DNA from 4 places in the Halochromatium sp. NSM3 genome. Region 3 is predicted to be linked to each of the others. Evidence: predicted binding sites of a transcription regulator. Region 3 holds the regulator's gene; each other region holds the start of a gene.
The links. Region 3 encodes sigma-54, which starts transcription at its own class of promoters, with help from an activator protein. Its sites were predicted from a motif close to TGGCANGNTNCNTGCTT; they were not measured.
Positions count from the first base shown of each region.

Region 1: a site for sigma-54 is predicted at 2,439-2,455, ahead of rsxA (electron transport complex subunit RsxA). Genes of this name have one in related genera too.
Region 2: a site for sigma-54 is predicted at 1,482-1,498, ahead of AC54T3_RS06805 (DUF4168 domain-containing protein). Genes of this name have one in related genera too.
Region 4: a site for sigma-54 is predicted at 2,047-2,063, ahead of AC54T3_RS14665 (flavodoxin). Genes of this name have one in related genera too.

Region 1 is NZ_JCAQIA010000042.1:4,009-8,218, reverse strand. Features, by position in the region: gene rsxC (electron transport complex subunit RsxC) at 1-1,163, opposite strand, end outside; gene AC54T3_RS14865 (RnfABCDGE type electron transport complex subunit B) at 1,209-1,739, opposite strand; gene rsxA (electron transport complex subunit RsxA) at 1,785-2,360, opposite strand; gene nifL (nitrogen fixation negative regulator NifL) at 2,930-4,210, shown strand, end outside.
Region 2 is NZ_JCAQIA010000011.1:82,759-86,968, forward strand. Features, by position in the region: gene AC54T3_RS06800 (sigma-54-dependent transcriptional regulator) at 1-1,364, shown strand, start outside; gene AC54T3_RS06805 (DUF4168 domain-containing protein) at 1,543-1,941, shown strand; gene AC54T3_RS06810 (BON domain-containing protein) at 2,099-2,896, shown strand; gene AC54T3_RS06815 (hypothetical protein) at 2,965-3,276, opposite strand; gene AC54T3_RS06820 (tetratricopeptide repeat protein) at 3,882-4,210, shown strand, end outside.
Region 3 is NZ_JCAQIA010000002.1:98,930-103,139, forward strand. Features, by position in the region: gene hprK (HPr(Ser) kinase/phosphatase) at 1-380, opposite strand, end outside; gene AC54T3_RS01630 (PTS sugar transporter subunit IIA) at 407-853, opposite strand; gene hpf (ribosome hibernation-promoting factor, HPF/YfiA family) at 980-1,357, opposite strand; gene AC54T3_RS01640 (RNA polymerase factor sigma-54) at 1,410-2,897, opposite strand; gene lptB (LPS export ABC transporter ATP-binding protein) at 2,978-3,703, opposite strand; gene lptA (lipopolysaccharide transport periplasmic protein LptA) at 3,703-4,210, opposite strand, start outside.
Region 4 is NZ_JCAQIA010000041.1:7-4,216, reverse strand. Features, by position in the region: gene AC54T3_RS14670 ((Fe-S)-binding protein) at 1-1,336, opposite strand, end outside; gene AC54T3_RS14665 (flavodoxin) at 1,393-1,965, opposite strand; gene AC54T3_RS14660 (SOUL family heme-binding protein) at 2,313-2,723, opposite strand; gene AC54T3_RS14655 (hypothetical protein) at 3,065-3,400, shown strand; gene AC54T3_RS14650 (lysozyme family protein) at 3,449-3,952, opposite strand.

The DNA of each region.
Region 1 (4,210 bases), on a different contig from region 3:
ATACCCAGCGGCAATAGCCCGCACGGGCAGGCCTGCACACAGCTGCCGCAGCGGATGCACGGCCCTGGCTCGCGCAGGCCGGTCTCGGCGGCGGTCAGCGCCAGGATGCCATTGGTGCCCTTCATCACCGGCACCCGCAGCTCCGGGATTGGCTGGCCCATCATCGGCCCGCCGGCGATCAGCCGCGCCGGCTCTTCGCGGAAGCGGCCGCAGTGCTCGACCAAATCCTCGATCTTGGTGCCGATCAGCACCCGTAGATTCTTCGGCGCGCTGATCGCCCCACCGGTGACGCTGATCACCCGCGAGACCAGCGGCTGACCGAACCGCAGCGCCTCATGCACGGCAAAGGCGGTCGCTGGATTGTGTACCACCACGCCGATATCGGCGGTCAAGCCACGGGCTGGCGTCTCCTTGCCGGTCAGGGTCTGCACCAGATGCTTCTCCGAGCCCATCGGATAGCGCATCGGCAACCGAACCACTTCAACCCCATCGAACTCGGCTGTGGCTTGCTGCATCGCCGCCAGCGCCTCGGGCTTGTTGCCCTCGATGCCGAACAGGATGCGCTCGACGCCAAGCGCGCGCGCCATGAGGCGTGCGCCATCGACGATGGCCTCGGCCTGCTCGCGCATCAATTGATCGTCGCAAGTCAGATAGGGCTCGCACTCGGAGCCGTTGATGACCAGTGTCGAGAGCGAGTAGCGCTTGCCGAGACCGAGCTTGACCGCTGACGGGAAGGTGGCCCCGCCCATCCCAACCACGCCGGCATCGGCGACCCGCTGCGCGATCTCGGAAGGCTCCAGCGCGAATGGATCAGCGACACCTGCGATACGTTTGTGCCAACGATCCTTGCCATCCGGCTGCAGGGTGATGGTCCGCACCGAGAGGCCGGACGGATGATTCGCCGGATAGAGTCCAAGCCCGACGATGCGGCCCGAGGTCGGCGCATGGATCGGCGCCGAGACCGCGCCCTGCGCTTGGGCGATGCGCTCACCCTTGGCGACATATTGGCGCCGCTGCACCAGAGGATTGGCGATCGCGCCGATATGCTGCTGCAGCGGGATGTGAAGCAGCTTTGGCATCGGCAGCGCCTCGATGGGTCGGCCGGCCGAGAGATCTTTGCGATCCTCGGGATGGACACCGCCGCGGATGGTGAATAGACGCATGGGGACTCTCTCGTCAGGAGCGGACGGATCGTGATGGATGCGCTGTCAGCAGCAGGCCAACGGATTCGGCCACACCCAATTGCTCGGCGTGATCGTGGCGGGACGCATCTCGATGCACTCGGTCGGACAGACCTCGGCGCAGTCCCTGCAGCCGACGCAGGCATCTTCAAAAACCGCGTGAATCTGATCCTTGGCGCCGACGATGGCATCGGTCGGGCAGCGCTTGAAGCACTTGGTGCAGCCGACACAGAGCCGTTCATGCACATAGGCCACCTGCGGCGCCTGCTCGGCAACGGCGCTCAGGTCCACCGACACGCCGAGCCGTTGCGCCAAGGCCTGTGCCAATGCCCGACCACCAGGCGGACAGAGGGTCACCGGCGCCTTGCCTTCGGCAATCGCCACCGCCGCCGGCGCACAGCCTGGAAAGCCACACTGACCGCACTGCGAACCCGGCAGTAGCTCCTCGATCTCGGCCACGAGCGGGCTCTCCTCGACCTTCAAAAACCGCGCGGCGACACCGAGCAGTGCGCCGAGCCCCAGGCCAAGGGTGGTCAAGCTCAGGATTGCAGAAACCATGATGTCGACATGCTCCAGGATAAAAGTCAGTGATCAATGCGTACCTCAGGCCAGCCCCGCAAAGCCCATGAAGGCCAGCGACAGCAGGCCAGCGACGATGAAGGCGATCGGCGCCCCGGCAAAGGTCGCTGGCACCTGCGCCAGTGCCAGCCGCTCGCGCAGCCCGGCGAACAACACCATCACCAGCGTGAAGCCGAGCGCCGAGCCGAAGCCGTAAAGCAGGCTCTCGACAAAGCTGTGTTGCTCCTGCACATTGAGCAGCGCGACGCCCAACACCGCGCAGTTGGTCGTAATCAATGGCAGAAAGATGCCGAGCACCTGATAGAGCATCGGCGAGAGTTTGCGCACCATCATCTCGGTGAACTGCACCACCGCCGCGATGACCAAAATGAAGGTCAGGATGCGCAAAAAGCCGATCTCCAGCGGCTCGAGCACCCAATGCTCCAACAGCCAACTGGCCGCAGCCGCCAGGGTCAGCACGAAGGTGGTTGCCAACCCCATGCCAAGCGCGGTATCAAGCTTCCCGGAAACGCCCATGAACGGGCAGAGGCCGAGGAACTTGACCAACACCACGTTGTTCACCAGCGCGGTCGCGAGGATCAGCATCAGAGACTCGGTCATGGGGCTTCGGCAAGGCTCTCCGGCAAGGGCGGTACGCACGCGGCCAAGACCGCTCGCACTCAGGACTGAACAGGCATAAAGCAAATCCGATGCCAGCGCTGAGCCTGCAACGCCATCAGCGAGACAGGGAATCCGCAAACAGAACCAAACCGGGCCGGAAAACCGTGCTAAAACGGGGCCGTTGGCAACACGGCCCCGGCCCTCGCCGGGCCTGCGCGTGCCATCGAGACAAGGGGGGACTGTCGCGGACGACACAGCCCGCATGCTGCAGCGCAGCACATTGTCGCAAACCCGACAAGGCTTGCGGTTTCTCGCGTTGATGAATGGGCCTGTCGCCGAGCAAGCGGCGGGATGGACGCGCCGATGTATAACGGCACGAATCCTGCTTAAATTACGATGCCAACCTAAGGCGATTGAACGGGCGGCACCACAACGACAGGTCACGAGAGAGGAGAACCCCCATGGCTCAATCATCCTCGGAGAGCAGCGCATCGCGCTCGCTGAGTCCGCCGGGCACGTCCACGTCGAGCCCCCGGTCAGATCCTGCATCGGAGAACGCACAGCCGCTAGTGCGCAATGCGATTGCGGCCTTCTTGCGCCAGCCACCCGAGGGCACGCCGCCCGAGGTGCTCACGGCCCTGTGCCTGATGGCCGGCGATGCCTCAGATCCACTGCCGCCACGCCTCTACTTCGAGACCGTCGAACAATCACCGGTCGCGATCTCGATCACCGATCCAAACGCCAACATCCTCTACACGAACGCCGCCTTCGAGCATCTCAGCGGCTATCTTCGCGACGAATTGCTCGGCAAGAACCAGTCGATCCTCTCCAGCAACGCCACCCCGGACAGTATCTATCGCCAACTCTGGCGCACCATCCAGCGCAAGAAGACCTGGACCGGCACCCTGGTCAACCAGCGCAAGAGGGGTCATGAATATCTCGCCGAACTGGTCATCTCGCCGGTGCTCGATAGCAGCGGCGAGATTGCCTATTTCCTCGGCATGCATCGGGATGTGACGCGCGAGCATGAACTGGCGAGCGCGCTCAGGCAGCAGAAGACACGCATCGAGAACGTGCTCGATGCCGCACCGACGGTGATGGTGCTGCTCGACGCCGAGGGCGAGATCATCCTCGACAACATGGAGTACAAGAAGCTGTTCGGCGACCTACGCGGGCGCGAACCCTTACCGCTGATCCGCGCCGCGCTGCGCCAACAGGCCGGCTTCGACCCCATCGAGCGCACCGTCCCCGCCAGCGGCGACGGCGAAGACTTCAAGAACATCGAGGTCAGCCTAGAGGTCCCCGGCAGCCTTGGACCACGCTGGTTTTCGTGCTCCGGCACCTGCATCAGCGAGCAGGACGGCAGCGCCCGCAGCTATTTTGGTCGCGGCAATCGTGGCGATGCGCGTCTGTTGCTACTCGCGACCGATGTCACCGCCCGCCATCGCGAGATCGAGCGCGCGCATCTCGAGCATCTGCGCGCACGCATCGCCGAGCAGCGCCTCGCCCAAGGCATGCGTGAAGCACTCGCCGCCGCGAGCTACCAGATCCAAACCCCACTCAACCTGTTGCGCGCGGCGAGTGCCATGTTCGCCAGCGGTGCAGGTACCCTTGAAGGCTTCGCGCCGACCCTGGCACAGATCACCGAGGCGAGCGAGCAAGCGCTCAAGACCCTGCAAGCGGCACTCCCGGATGAGATCATCGAGGCCGGCGTCAGCGTCAATGTCAACGAACTGGTGCGCCATGTGCTGGCACTCGAGACCGATGCTCTGCTGTCCTCGGGTGTCACCGTCGACTGGCGTCCCTCGCATGTCCTGCCCGAGATCACTGCGCGCCAGACCGAGCTGCGC
Region 2 (4,210 bases), on a different contig from region 3:
TGATCGAGGAACTCGAGGACGCCGGTTATGCCCTCACCGGAGTCGCTGATGCCGCCGCCGCGCGCGCCGTGCTCGCGCATCAAAGCGTGGCCTTGGTGCTGAGCGATCTGCGGCTGCCGGGCGAAGACGGGCTCGCGGTGCTGCAAGCGAGCCGCGCGCTGACGCCGAGGCCGGGCTTTATCATGCTGACCGGCTTCGGCACCATTGGTCAGGCGGTGGCCGCGCTCAAGGCCGGCGCCGACGACTTCCTGACCAAACCCGTTGATCTCGAGCATCTGCGCCTGGCGGTGGCGCGCGTGCTGGAGAACCGCCAATTACAGGCGGAGGTGGCGCAGTATCGGCAGGTCCTGGCCGGCGGCGAGTTCCATGGCATGCGCGGTCAAAGCCCGGCGATGCGCGCGCTCTATGACCTGATTCGCCGCGTCGCCCAGTCCGACAGCAGTGTCTTGATCACCGGGGAGTCCGGCACTGGCAAGGAGTTGGTGGCGCGGGCGCTGCATGCCGAGAGTCCACGCGCCGCAGCGCCCTTTGTCGCGCTCAACTGTGCCGGCATCCCCGAGGCCTTGCTCGAATCCGAGCTGCTCGGTCATGCCGCCGGTGCCTTCAGTGGCGCGCGCGGCGCGCGTCAAGGCCTGTTCGTCGCGGCCAATGGCGGCACCCTGTTCCTCGACGAGATCGCCGAGATGCCGCCGGCGATGCAGACCAAGCTGCTGCGACTGCTGCAAGACGGCCAGGTGCGACCGGTGGGCGCCAATGCCGAGATCAGCACCGATGTGCGGATCGTCGCCGCGACCCATCGCGATATTTCCGAGCGCATCGCCGACGGGCAGTTCCGCGAGGATCTGTTCTACCGCTTGGAGACCTTCCGCATCCAGGTGCCGCCACTGCGTGAGCGCGGCGAGGACATCGCCGCCCTCGTGCAGCATGTCCTAACGGCGCAGACGGTCGCGCGCGAGCGCCCGGCGCGGCGCTTCGCGCCCGAGGCCTGGCGCGCGTTGCTCAATTACAGCTATCCCGGCAACGTGCGCGAGCTGGCAAGCCTGGTCGAGCGCGCCGTGACCCTGGCGCCGGACGCGGTGATCGGCCTCGAGGATTTGCCGGAGCGGGTGCGCGTCGAGTCGAGCGCGGCGGTTCATGGAGGCCCCGAGGGCGTTGGAGGCAGCCCGCATGCGCCATCGACGGTATCGGTTTCCGCGCCGCGCACCGATGAGGACTGGCAAACGCTGGCCGAGGTCGAGTCACGCTATATCCGCTCGGTGCTCGACTGGACCGAAGGCAACAAGCAGCGCGCGGCGAAGATTCTCGGCATCGGCCGCAAGACGCTCTACCGTAAGCTCGACGAACAGGGCCAGGATGTCACGTAGCACAAGGATACATGTGTCGGCATGATACAGCGCGCTGGGCCGCCCCGTCCGTGCGTTGGACCGGGCCGGTTGCCATAAACCATTGATTTATAATCTTATCATCGTTGTTTTCAGAATTGGCACGGCATGTGAAAGAATCGGGTTGCCATTCATAACTGTCTCCCCTGGAGGTTTGACAATGAAGACGATGACACTCGACCAACGCATCCCCGCACTGACGATGGCTGCCCTGCTTGTGGCCTCTGGTGCCGTGTTTGCTCAGGGTGGAGCCGGTGATCCGGCCGCCGCCCCGCCGGCACCGCCCGCCAATCTGGAAGTCGACGATGCGACGGTTTCGGAATTCGCCGATGCCTTCCTGTCGGTGCAGGAGATCAGCGAGGATCTGACCGAGAAGCTCTCCGAGGCGCCGAGCGCCGAGGCCGCGCAGACCATGCAGCGGGAGGCTCAAGACAAGATGGCGCAAAGCGTTCAGGAGAGCGGCATCTCGGTGGAGCAGTACAATGACATCGCCGTTGGCATGCGGCAGGATCCAGAACTCGCCGAACGCGTTAAAACGGCCGTCAATGAGGCGCGGTAAACGCATTGGGCCAGGGCGCTGTTGCGTGCTGGCAGCCACCAAACTCAGGTCCTATAAGGCCTGAGGCGCGGTTGCTGAGTGGACCGCGAGCGAGCCGCCGGCCATCCTGGTCGGCGGCTTTCTTTGTTTTCAACGATCGATTGTCCTGGAGATTGGTATGCGTACAGGCCCGTTCGCAGCAGCGCTCGTGGTAGGCGTGATGAGCCTGCCGGTGAGTGCCGAGACTGCCTCATCGTCCGAGAGTGCAGCAAAGGCTCAGATGCTGATCGATATGAACCCCTTGCTGGGCGGTTATGCCATTGACGTGCGATCAAGTGACGGAGGATTACGGCTTGAAGGCGCGGTTGCCAATGAGATCGACGCCACGCTCGCCACGCAGCTCGCGCGGCTGGTTGCCGGTGACGGCGCCGAGGTCGAGTCGGCATTGAGTCTGGAGGCACCGATGCCGGAGACGAACAGCGGCCTGATCACCGAGGTGCAAGATCGAACCACTGCCGCCCGGCTACAACAGCGACTGCGCTGGCAGGTCAGGAACATCCCGCTGGACGTGCGGGCGGAGGTCGATCGCGGAGTGGTGCGCTTATATGGTCAGGTCGGCGCCTCGGCGACCAAGGATCGCATCGCCGCGATGGCGGAGAGTACCGAGGGCGTCAACGAGGTGTTCAATTACATCAGCGTCGATCCCGGCCTGATTACCAACGAGCGTGAGCAACAGGGGCGCGCCGAGCAGCTAGAGCGCGAGGATGATTGGATTAGCAGACGCTTGCGGGTGCTGCTGCAGGCCGATACGACGGTGAACGATCGCGCGATCGAGATCAAGGTGCGCGACGGCGAGGTCACGCTGAGCGGCTCGGTGACCTCATCGGCCGAGCGCAGCGTCGCCGAGACCATTGCCGGCGATATGCCGGGGGTGCGCGAGGTCGATTCGCGCCTGATCATCGAGCGGCTGCTGTGATGCCCGCATCGGGCGAATAAAAAAGCCGCTCGTACTTAGGCGAGCGGCGTTTGTGTGCCTCGCGAGGGTCAGCGTTGGCTCTCGCCGTCGGTTAGATCCCCTGCTGGCTCATCACCCGGGGCACCGTACATGGCGCCATCATTCGGGTTACCCATCGTGCCACCCGCGCTTGGGTTCGGGTTGGGTGCGGGCGCTGTCTGGGGCTGTCTGTCCTTCCACTCCGGCTGCGTTGGCTCCTGGGGAACCCGCTCTTCCAGCGTGCCCATATCGGTTCCGTTGCAGCCGACGGCGAGTGCTAAGGCAGCGCTCGCTAGCAGCCCAACGCCGATCTTCGTCAAGGTTGCCAACCGGCTCGCCGTCGAATGCCGTTCATCATTCATGGTGATCATGCTCCGTGGTTTTAAGGGAGCCAAGCGCAAAGCAAGTGACATGCCAAGCGTTGGGCTCGCCGCAAGGCGCCAACAAGCGGCACTTCACAGACCGAGCATTCGCAGCCGCAAGAGCGGCGGGCGTGTTGATTGACTACATGTGTCGATCTGACCCGTGTCAAAGCGACACCTGATGAACAGGCGTGGGCTCGGCGCACATCAGCGGTTTGAGCCGGTTGCCAGAGACGCCAATCCAGCCCTGATCGCCAACCACGGCGATATGGGCGAGACCAGATCCTGGATACCCTCATGCTTGGATCAGTCTTTGCTTGGATGTTTCTCGACCCTCGACATTCCGCCTGACTCGGGTCGAGCAGAGCTTTCCGTCGGGGCTCGCGCTTCTGCGGCTGCTCGATGAACGCTTCTCTCACTGTGGGGTATGGATCTTGGTCTTGACTGATGATCCGCATCTTCTCCAACAGCTCCCTATGGCAATGCACCATGCGTCGCTCAAGCGCGTGCAGGATTCATGAGGCCTTCAGCGCCTAGACGAGGCATCGCTACCAACCTGTTCCAGCCGCTCTGGAGTACCCGCCCGAACGAGGAGGAGCTTGAACGTGGCTGGCGCGCTTACAAGGCTGTCGCTGGCGCAGCAGCGCGCCGACGAGCGAGATGCGCTCCATGATGAAGCCGAGGAGATTCTACGTCGCATCTGGGAACAAGAACCCAAGCACCCCGGCGCAATCCATTACTCCATCCACGCGACCGACGTCGATGGTCGCGCCGAGAACGCGTTGGACATGGTGGAGGTCTACGCTGATATCGCCCCCGAGGTGCCGCACGCCCTGCATATGCCTTCGCACATTTACATGCGTCTGGGCGAGTGGGACGACGCGACCGCTTTGGAGCCACGCACTCCCGATGACCTGCCCTGGGATGCCGCGCG
Region 3 (4,210 bases):
TCGACGATCTCCTCCTCGGAGGTCGGCGACGCCAAGAGCGGCGTACCCGAGCGCTTAGCGTGCGCCAGAAAATGCGCCGGAGGCTCGATGTCCTGAGCGAAGATTACCGCCGCCGGGCGCGCGGCAAACAGGCGCTCAATCGTCTCGCGCGCGGACGCCTGACTCAGATCCTCGAGATGGTGCATCTCGGCGAGCCCCAGCACCTGCAGGCGGTTTGGATGGATGCAGTTCAGCGAGCCGACGAGACTCTGCGCGGCGCCGCCTGGCAGATCGTCGCTGACCAGCGCCAGTGGCTGCGTGGGCATGGGGGTCAGCCAACGCAGGCGCAGGCGCGGTCCAAGCTGCGCGACCAACCCTTGGAGCGTATCGACGGGTGGCATCGGCGTGAACGGATTCAGCGCTGACCTCAGCGCCGCAGCAAGGCCAGCACGGTGCTGGCGTCATTCGCCTCGCGCAAGGCCGCGCGCAAGCGTGGATCACTGAAGCGCTCGGCCAACCCGGCCAAGAGGCTGAGATGGGCCTCGGTCGCCGCTTCCGGGACCAGCAGACCAAAGGCGAGATCGACCGGCCGATCATCCGGCGCGTCGAAGCCCACCGCCTGATCGAGCTGGACGAAGGCGCCCACGGCATCGTCGATACCGGCGATGCGCGCATGCGGTAGCGCGACCCCCTCGCCCAACCCCGTACTGCCGAGCCGTTCACGCTCATTGAGCAGGTCGAAGACCGCAGACGGGGAACAGTGCGGACCTACCGGCGCCAAGAGTTCGGCCAAGGATTCCAGCAACCGCTTCTTACTCGTGACCTCGACACGACAGCGGATACGTGGCTCTGTGATTAACGTCAGGGGAAGCATCAACTGTTGCTCCAAAAGGAATCGGAGTCGCGCGCCATCGACAGGCGCCTCTGCCGTTCAGATAAAAAAAGAGGCCGGAGCCGACCAGCGCGCGTCGGACTCCGGCACCGGCGTCCAGGCGCTCGCTTAGTGCAGCGGCTCCCGCTCGTCGTCGAGTTCGTCGCCAGGCTCGCCGCTGACGGTTTCACCCTCGGCCTGCGTCTTGGTCGATGCGCCGCGATGACTCTGGCGCTTTTCCTTGTACTTCAGGACCTGGCGATCGAGTTTGTCGATCAGCCCATCGATGGCTGCGTACATATCCTCGTGAACCGCATCGGCGAAGACATCGGCCCCATTCATGTGGATGCGGGCCTCGGCCTTCTGCCGCAGTTTCTCGACACTGAGGATCACATGCACTTTGATCACATGATCGAAGTGGCGTTCCAAGCGCTCGAATTTGCTGTCGACGTAGCCCTTCAGCGGCTCGGTGATATCGACATGATGACCCGTCAGGTTGATTTGCATAGTGTCACTCCTGGGTTTGCAAGCGCACCGTAGCGGCACGTGACGCTGACCGCTACAGGCGCTTGCGCTCGTTCGAGGGTGGGATACCCATGGCCTCGCGGTATTTAGCGACGGTACGGCGCGCGACATTGATGCCCTGTTCGGACAGGATGCCGGCGATCTTGCTGTCGCTCAGTGGTTTGTTGGCCGCCTCGGCGGCGACCAGTTTGCGGATGAAGGCACGGATGGCGGTGGACGAGCATTCGCCCCCCGCAGCGGTGCCGACATGGCTGGAAAAGAAGTACTTGAACTCGAGCGTACCACGTGGGGTGTGCATATACTTCTGAGTGGTCACGCGCGAGACGGTTGACTCATGCAGTTCAAGCGACTCCGCAACGTCTCTCAGGATCAGCGGACGCATCGCCTCTTCGCCGTACTCGAAGAAATCGTGCTGCAGCTCGACGATCTTGGCCGCCACCCTCAGCACGGTGTCGTTGCGGCTCAACAGGCTCTTGATGAACCAACGGGCCTCCTGCAGATGCGTCTTGAGGCAGGTATTCTCGGCGCCATTATCGGCGCGTCGAATCAGCTTCACATAGTCCTCGTTCACTCGCAGTTTAGGCTGCGTGTCGGGATTGAGTTCGACCTGCCAACTGCCGGCGCGCTTGCGCACCAGCACATCGGGGATGACGTAGTCCGGACGATGCTCGCTCATCAAGGCCCCGGGCCTTGGTTGCAAGGAGCGAATCAGCGCCAGGGCGCGTCCAAGTTCCAGGTCCGAGAGCTTGGTATGGCGGCGCAGCTCATCGAGATCGTTGCGCGACAGCGCATCGAACAGTTTCTCGCAGATCATCAGCGCGCCGGCCCGATGCGGGGTCTCTGCGGGGAGCTGGCGCAGTTGCAGCAACAGGCACTCGCGCGGATCGCGGGCGCCGATGCCGGGCGGATCGAGGGCCTGGACGGCGTGCAAGACCGCTTCGATCTCATCGCGTTCGAGATCCTCGAGATCCAGCGTCTCCAGAAGCTCGGCGGGATCGAGCCGGAGGTAGCCATCGGCATCAATGGCATCGATCAGCGCCTCGGCGATCAGTCGGTCGCGCGCCCCGAGATGGCCCAGATTGAGCTGCCATTCGAGGTGGTCGTGCAGCGTCTGCGGCCGCGACTGCTGGGCGAACAGGTCGACCTCATTGCCCGAGCCGACCCCGGCCGAGGCCGAAGGACCGGCATACTGCTCGCTGGCTTCGCTGTCGTAGGTATCGCTCCAATCGCTGTCGAGCGGCAGATCATTGGGCAGCGCATTCGACTCGGCCGGAACCTCGGCGTCAACCGCAGCATCGGCCTCATGGCGCTGGCGTTCGCTCTCCTCGCGGGTCTCGGCGGGCGCGCCCTCGCGCTCGGTCTCGCCCTCGTCTGCCGACTCCAGCATCAGATTGGACTCGAGCGCATCCTGGATCTCGCGCTGCAGGTCGAGCGTGGAGAGCTGCAGCAGCTTGATCGCCTGCTGGAGCTGCGGCGTCATGGTCAACTGCTGACCAAGACGGAGCTGGATGCTTTGCTTCATGCCGAGCGTTGATACGAGTGCGAAAGGCTTGATGGAACCTTGAAGTCTAGTCGAAAAGCCTGCTCGACGGCCAAGGTGCTTTACAGCCGAAAATGTTCACCGAGATACACGGCCCGCACCTGCGGGTCCTGCAGCAACGCGGCGGGAGCGCCGGCGGCAATCACCTCGCCGGCGTTGATGATGTACGCCCGGTCGCAAATATCCAGCGTCTCGCGGACGTTATGGTCGGTGATGAGCACGCCGATGCGCCGATCGCGCAAATGGCCGATGATGCCTTTGATATCGCCCACCGCGATCGGATCGACGCCGGCGAAGGGCTCGTCGAGCAGCATGATCTTGGGCTCGAGCGCCAGCGCGCGGGCGATCTCGAGGCGTCGGCGCTCGCCTCCGGAGAGGCTCAGCGCGAGCGAATCGGCAACATGGCTGATGCCCAGTTCATCGAGCAGCTCGTCACAGCGCTGGCGATGATCCTCGCGACTGCTCTCGGCGCGCATCTCCAACACCGCCATCAGATTATCGCGCGCCTTGAGTTTGCGAAAGACCGAGGGTTCCTGGGCCAGATAACTCAGCCCCCGCTGCGCGCGGGCGTGCATGGGCCGATGCGTGATGTCCTCGCCGTCGAGGAGGATGCGTCCGGCGTCGGCGCTGACCAGGCCGACGATCATATAAAAGCTCGTGGTCTTGCCCGCGCCGTTCGGCCCCAGCAGGCCCACCACTTCGCCGGCGTCGACACTGAGGTCGACACCATTGACCACGGCCCGCCGCCGATAGGTCTTGGCCAGCGCGCGCGCCTCGAGGGTCGGCATCATTGCGCGGGCGCCGGCTCGGGCGTGGATTCGGGCTCGAGCCGAATCTTGACCCGCTCATAGCCTTGGGCGCTCATGCCTGCGGTCACGCGCTCGGTGATGCGGTTGTAGACGATGCGGTCGCTGGCGAAACGGTCTTTCGCTTGGATCAGCACCGCCTCATCGATCAGGGTCAGCTCTTCACGCTCGGCCTCGTACTCCATCCGCAAGGCCTGCCCGGTCACCTCGTCCGGGTCATCATCCAAGCGCTGACGATAGCGGACCGGTTGGCCGATGGCGATGATCTTCTTGATCCGGCGGTCAGACTCGTGATGCACCAGCATCTCGTCGGCCTGAATGCGCAGACTGCCTTGGGTGACCTCGACGTTGCCGATGTACAGGCTGGTCAATTGCTTTTCGTCAAACTCGGCGGCATCGGCCTCGATATACATCGGCTGATACTGATCGTCCTCGAGCGCCCACGCGGGCGTCGCGGCCCAGAGCATCAGGCCGAGCGGCGCCAGCCCG
Region 4 (4,210 bases), on a different contig from region 3:
TGACGGGCGCGCTCGGGTTGGCGCGCAGTTGCGGCAGCAAGGCCAGCTCAGCCATCTGTCGGGACAGGTCGGCGTGCTCCTGTTCCAGGCCGAAGGTGCCGGCCATGCCGCAGCAGCCGGCGTCGATGATCTCCGGCGTCAGTCCTGGTAACACCTTCAACACCTTGCGCATCGACTTCATCGCGCCTACCGCCTTCTGGTGACAATGGCCGTGCACCAACGTAGTGCTGCTGTCATGCGCTTGCGCATCGGCGAAGGGGAGCTTGAGGCGCTTTGCCATGAGCTCTTTGGCCAAGAACTCCTCCAGCAACAGGCTACGCTCGGCCACGACTCGCGCTGCGTCACCAAGCCCGAGCGCGAGGTGGTCATCGCGCAGGCTCAACAGGCAGGAGGGCTCGAGTCCGATGATCCAATGCCCGGCGCGGGCGTGGGGCAGCAGGGCGTTCAGCAGGCGCCTGGCCTCATCGGCAGCCTGTTCCACGAGGCCTTGAGCCAGATAGGTGCGCCCGCAGCACAGCGGGCGCCTCGGGTTCGGGTCCGATTCGGCAGGCTCGGCGATGTGGACGCGATAGCCGGCGGCCCTGAGCACGCGGAGCGCTGCACGCGGGATCTCGGGCTCGAAGTGGCGGCCGAAGCAGTCGACCAGGAGCACGACCTCCGGTAATGAGGGTGGCGCGGCCTCGGTCAGTGCCGATGCCGGTGCGGCGACGGGTTCAGGGTCGGGCTCAAAGGGCGCACGCGAGGGCTCCGGCAAGGGGACTTCGGCGGTGATGCCAAGCAACCGCTGACCTAGCTGCGCCAGCCAAGGGTGACGGTTGCGCATCCCGATCAGCCAGCGCACGGCGGATCGATAGCGCGACAGCCAGTGCGGCAGTGCGGCGAAGAGGCGGGCACGCCAGCGCAGACCGTCGCGCCGCACCCGCTGCGCTAGGTATTCGCTCTTGATCAACGCCATGTCGACGTTGCTCTCGCACTCGCGCTTGCAGCCCTTGCAGGCGACGCAAAGATCCATCGCGCGGGCGAGGGTTGGGTCGGCGAGGGCCGCATCGAGCAGGCTGGCCTCGCGTTGGGTCGCAGCGGCCGAGTGGGTGTCGGCCGAGCCGGTATTGAGGGCAGCCTTCAACAGCCGCACCCGTCCACCGGTGGAGAGGGCCGGGTCGCCGGTGACGCGAAAGCTCGGACACATGACGCCCTTGCTGGTCTCGGTCTCGCACTGGCGGCTGTTGATGCAGACCGCGACGGCCTTTGCGAAGTCGCCGCCGTGGCGCGGGATGTCCGCATAGGCGTCGCCCATGCCGGCATCCTGGTAGGCGGACCAGTCCAGCACTGTCTTCATAGAATGATCCACTCCAACCGAAAAGATGGGCAGGGGCAGCGATACCCAGCGCGTGACTAGGCGGGCACCGGCGCTTCGCAGACCTCGAGCAGCAGCGGCAGAACCTCGTCGAGCCAGGCGTCGATGCGTGCGTCGGTCAGCAACGACTGCAAGTGCTGATCCAACGCCAGACCGACGAAGCGCCCATCGACGACGGCCCGCGAACGCTTGAAGTCGAAGCCGCTGGTGTCGATGCCGCCCACCATCTGGGCACCCGCCTTGGAGAACAGGCTGTGCAGGTCCATCATGGCGTCGCAGAAGTGGGTCGGATATTTCTCTTGATCACCGAGCCCGAACAGGGCAATCCGGGTGCCACTGAAGTCCTTGCCGTCGAGCTGTGGCAGGAACTCCAGCCAGGCGGCCTCGTCGGTGTCGTTGGCCTTGCCGGGGAGTAGGCCTTCGCCATCGGTGGGTGTTCCGAGAATCAGTGCCTTGAAGGCCAGCAGGTCATCAGCGCTGGCGCGATTGACGTTCAGTGGTTTCGCGACCATGCCTTCCCCCAGACGCGCCTTGATCGCTGTTGCGATCTTCTTTGCGATCAGTCTAGTGGTACCGGAATCCGTTCCAAAGAAGATGCCAATCTGACGCATACTGCCCCCGTCGAGTGCGTGTCGCTCCGTTGGGAGCCTTGGTGAGCGTCTTGATGATGAGCCCGTCGATTTGAGCAAATTTAGCAAGACCCGCGCCAATCAACGGCGTGCCGGCCGGCATCCCGAAGACAGGAGCGACCAAAGGGTTCAAGTGTCTGAAGCGAAGGCGGATCGTGATCGATGGAGCAGCGGCATCTCGGTTGTTGAGCGGCCGGATGTCATCGCCATCGTTAGCCGCATGTCGCCACTCAGCTTGCCTGAGCCTGTGGCGAAGCCGACAAAGGTCTCGGTCTTGGCTGGGTCGTGACAGTGAGCACTGAGGCTCAACGCCGGGCAGGGGCGTTGGCTCACTGATCGGGCTCAACGACCTCGACCATGACCTCGTTGCGGCGCAGGAACGGCAGCGAGAACGGCGAGTTGTAGCGAGCATAGAGGGGCTCGCCGACCGGTGTCAGACCAGCGGCACGGACCGCATCGAGCAGCTGCGTCTCATGGTTCCGATACTTGGATTCGCCCCAGCCGCCGGCGTAACGCAGCACGGCCATGAGACGACCGGGTTCTTCGCGTAGGGTGACGCGCGGATCGTTGGGACGCGGCACGGTCTCGAGCGTGAAGCGCTCCGGCATCACGAAGCTAATGATGAAGCTGTCGCCGTCGGTCTGTGCGTGGCGTTGCGTCACGGGTGCGGTCATCTCGATTCGTGTTCCGGCTTGGTCATCGTCGCTGGCCGACGGGCGCTGCGTGACGGGTGCGGTCATCGCGATCTTCTCGCACGCCAGCGCGCCACCGAGACCCATCGGGCAGATGGCATCAGGATACCCAAAGGTCGCGTGCGACACCGTCGCCAGCCACACGTCGTTTTTCAGACCGCAAGCGCCACAACGCGTTCTCCGCCATGGTTGCGCTCAATGGCGACGCAAAGGGCCCAGCAGCGTCCTCCAAGCCACGCTAAAGTGCTTCTTAGACAAGTGTTTAAACCATGCTCCCTGTCCATGATGAACAGGGAGGCCGCATGACAGTGCCAGCATCCATCCGAACCCATCCAGACCAACCGCCCGTCGCGACCCAGTCTCTGGGTCGGCGTCTTGCTGACGCTGTATTGGGATTGATCGCGGGGGCAGCGCTCCTCTTAGTGGCGTTGGCGCCACTGCCTTCGCTGACGCTGCACCTGACGGCCTGGGCCGTGTTTATCCTGGTGCTCATACTGAGCGCCCTTCTTGATCGTCAGCGCGACCATCGGACCACCAGATCCACCATGCGACAAGACATGCGATCAGAGCGCCTTGCCAAACAGCCGGTGCCGGCCTTTGGAATGACTCCCGTGGCAGATGATCAGGACATCGACGACTGGCTCGGACCCTTCAATCCTGATAACGGCCTCTCTTTGGATATTGCTCCCTACTTTATCCATGACGACCTCGGCCGGGATTCCTAGTCGCCGATCGACCTCAGAATTGAGGTGATTGACGCGGATACGCCTCATTTAAGGCCGAGTTCGTACAGACTCCAAGGCAGTCATTACTTGAGCCCAGTCTGCCCTCGCCCGGTTCCCCGCCACACCTTCGTAGTAGCTGTGGTTGCTGGCATCCGCCGGCAGCCCCGCCCAGATGCGCGAGAGGTTGTGCGCAAAGGCGTCGTTCGGCAGCCGACCCGCCTCCCAAGCAGTCAATCCCGCATCACGCGCGAGGGTCATTGCCATCCGATCCTGCAGTTTCGGGGTGAAACGTTCCTGTCCAGTGAGGCCAAGACGCGCTATCAGGTCATCGAGCGTGTCATCGATGATCTGATAGCGCCCGACGGGTGAACCGCCGCGCTCAGCGACCAGGCGCTGTTGCAGTGCCTGGACCTCGTTTAGAGACAGGTCACTGAGGTTCAGTGCTGACTGATCGGCATCACGATAGAGCGCATTGTAGTTTCCCAGTGACTCGGGTCCGGCGACCAGATCGAGCACCTGCCCGGAAACGCCACCGGTGACGGCATGATGCATCAGTCCCTAGCTAGTCGAGGCGGATTCCAGGGTTTTTTTTCCGACGCATCGACGACAGACTGCGCCCGGTTGTAGGCGATGATGCCGGTCAGCTTGCTGTTGTCGAGGCTGTGCGCGGCGCCAGTGAGTTGACCGGCAATCGCCTGGCCGAGCTCTGGTCCATGCTCATCAGCCCTTTTAAGGTGATGCTAACCTATTGTAATCTATAGTCATCTTCTAGCGACCCTGGAGCTGATGACCGGATGTTTGACGGTGTCC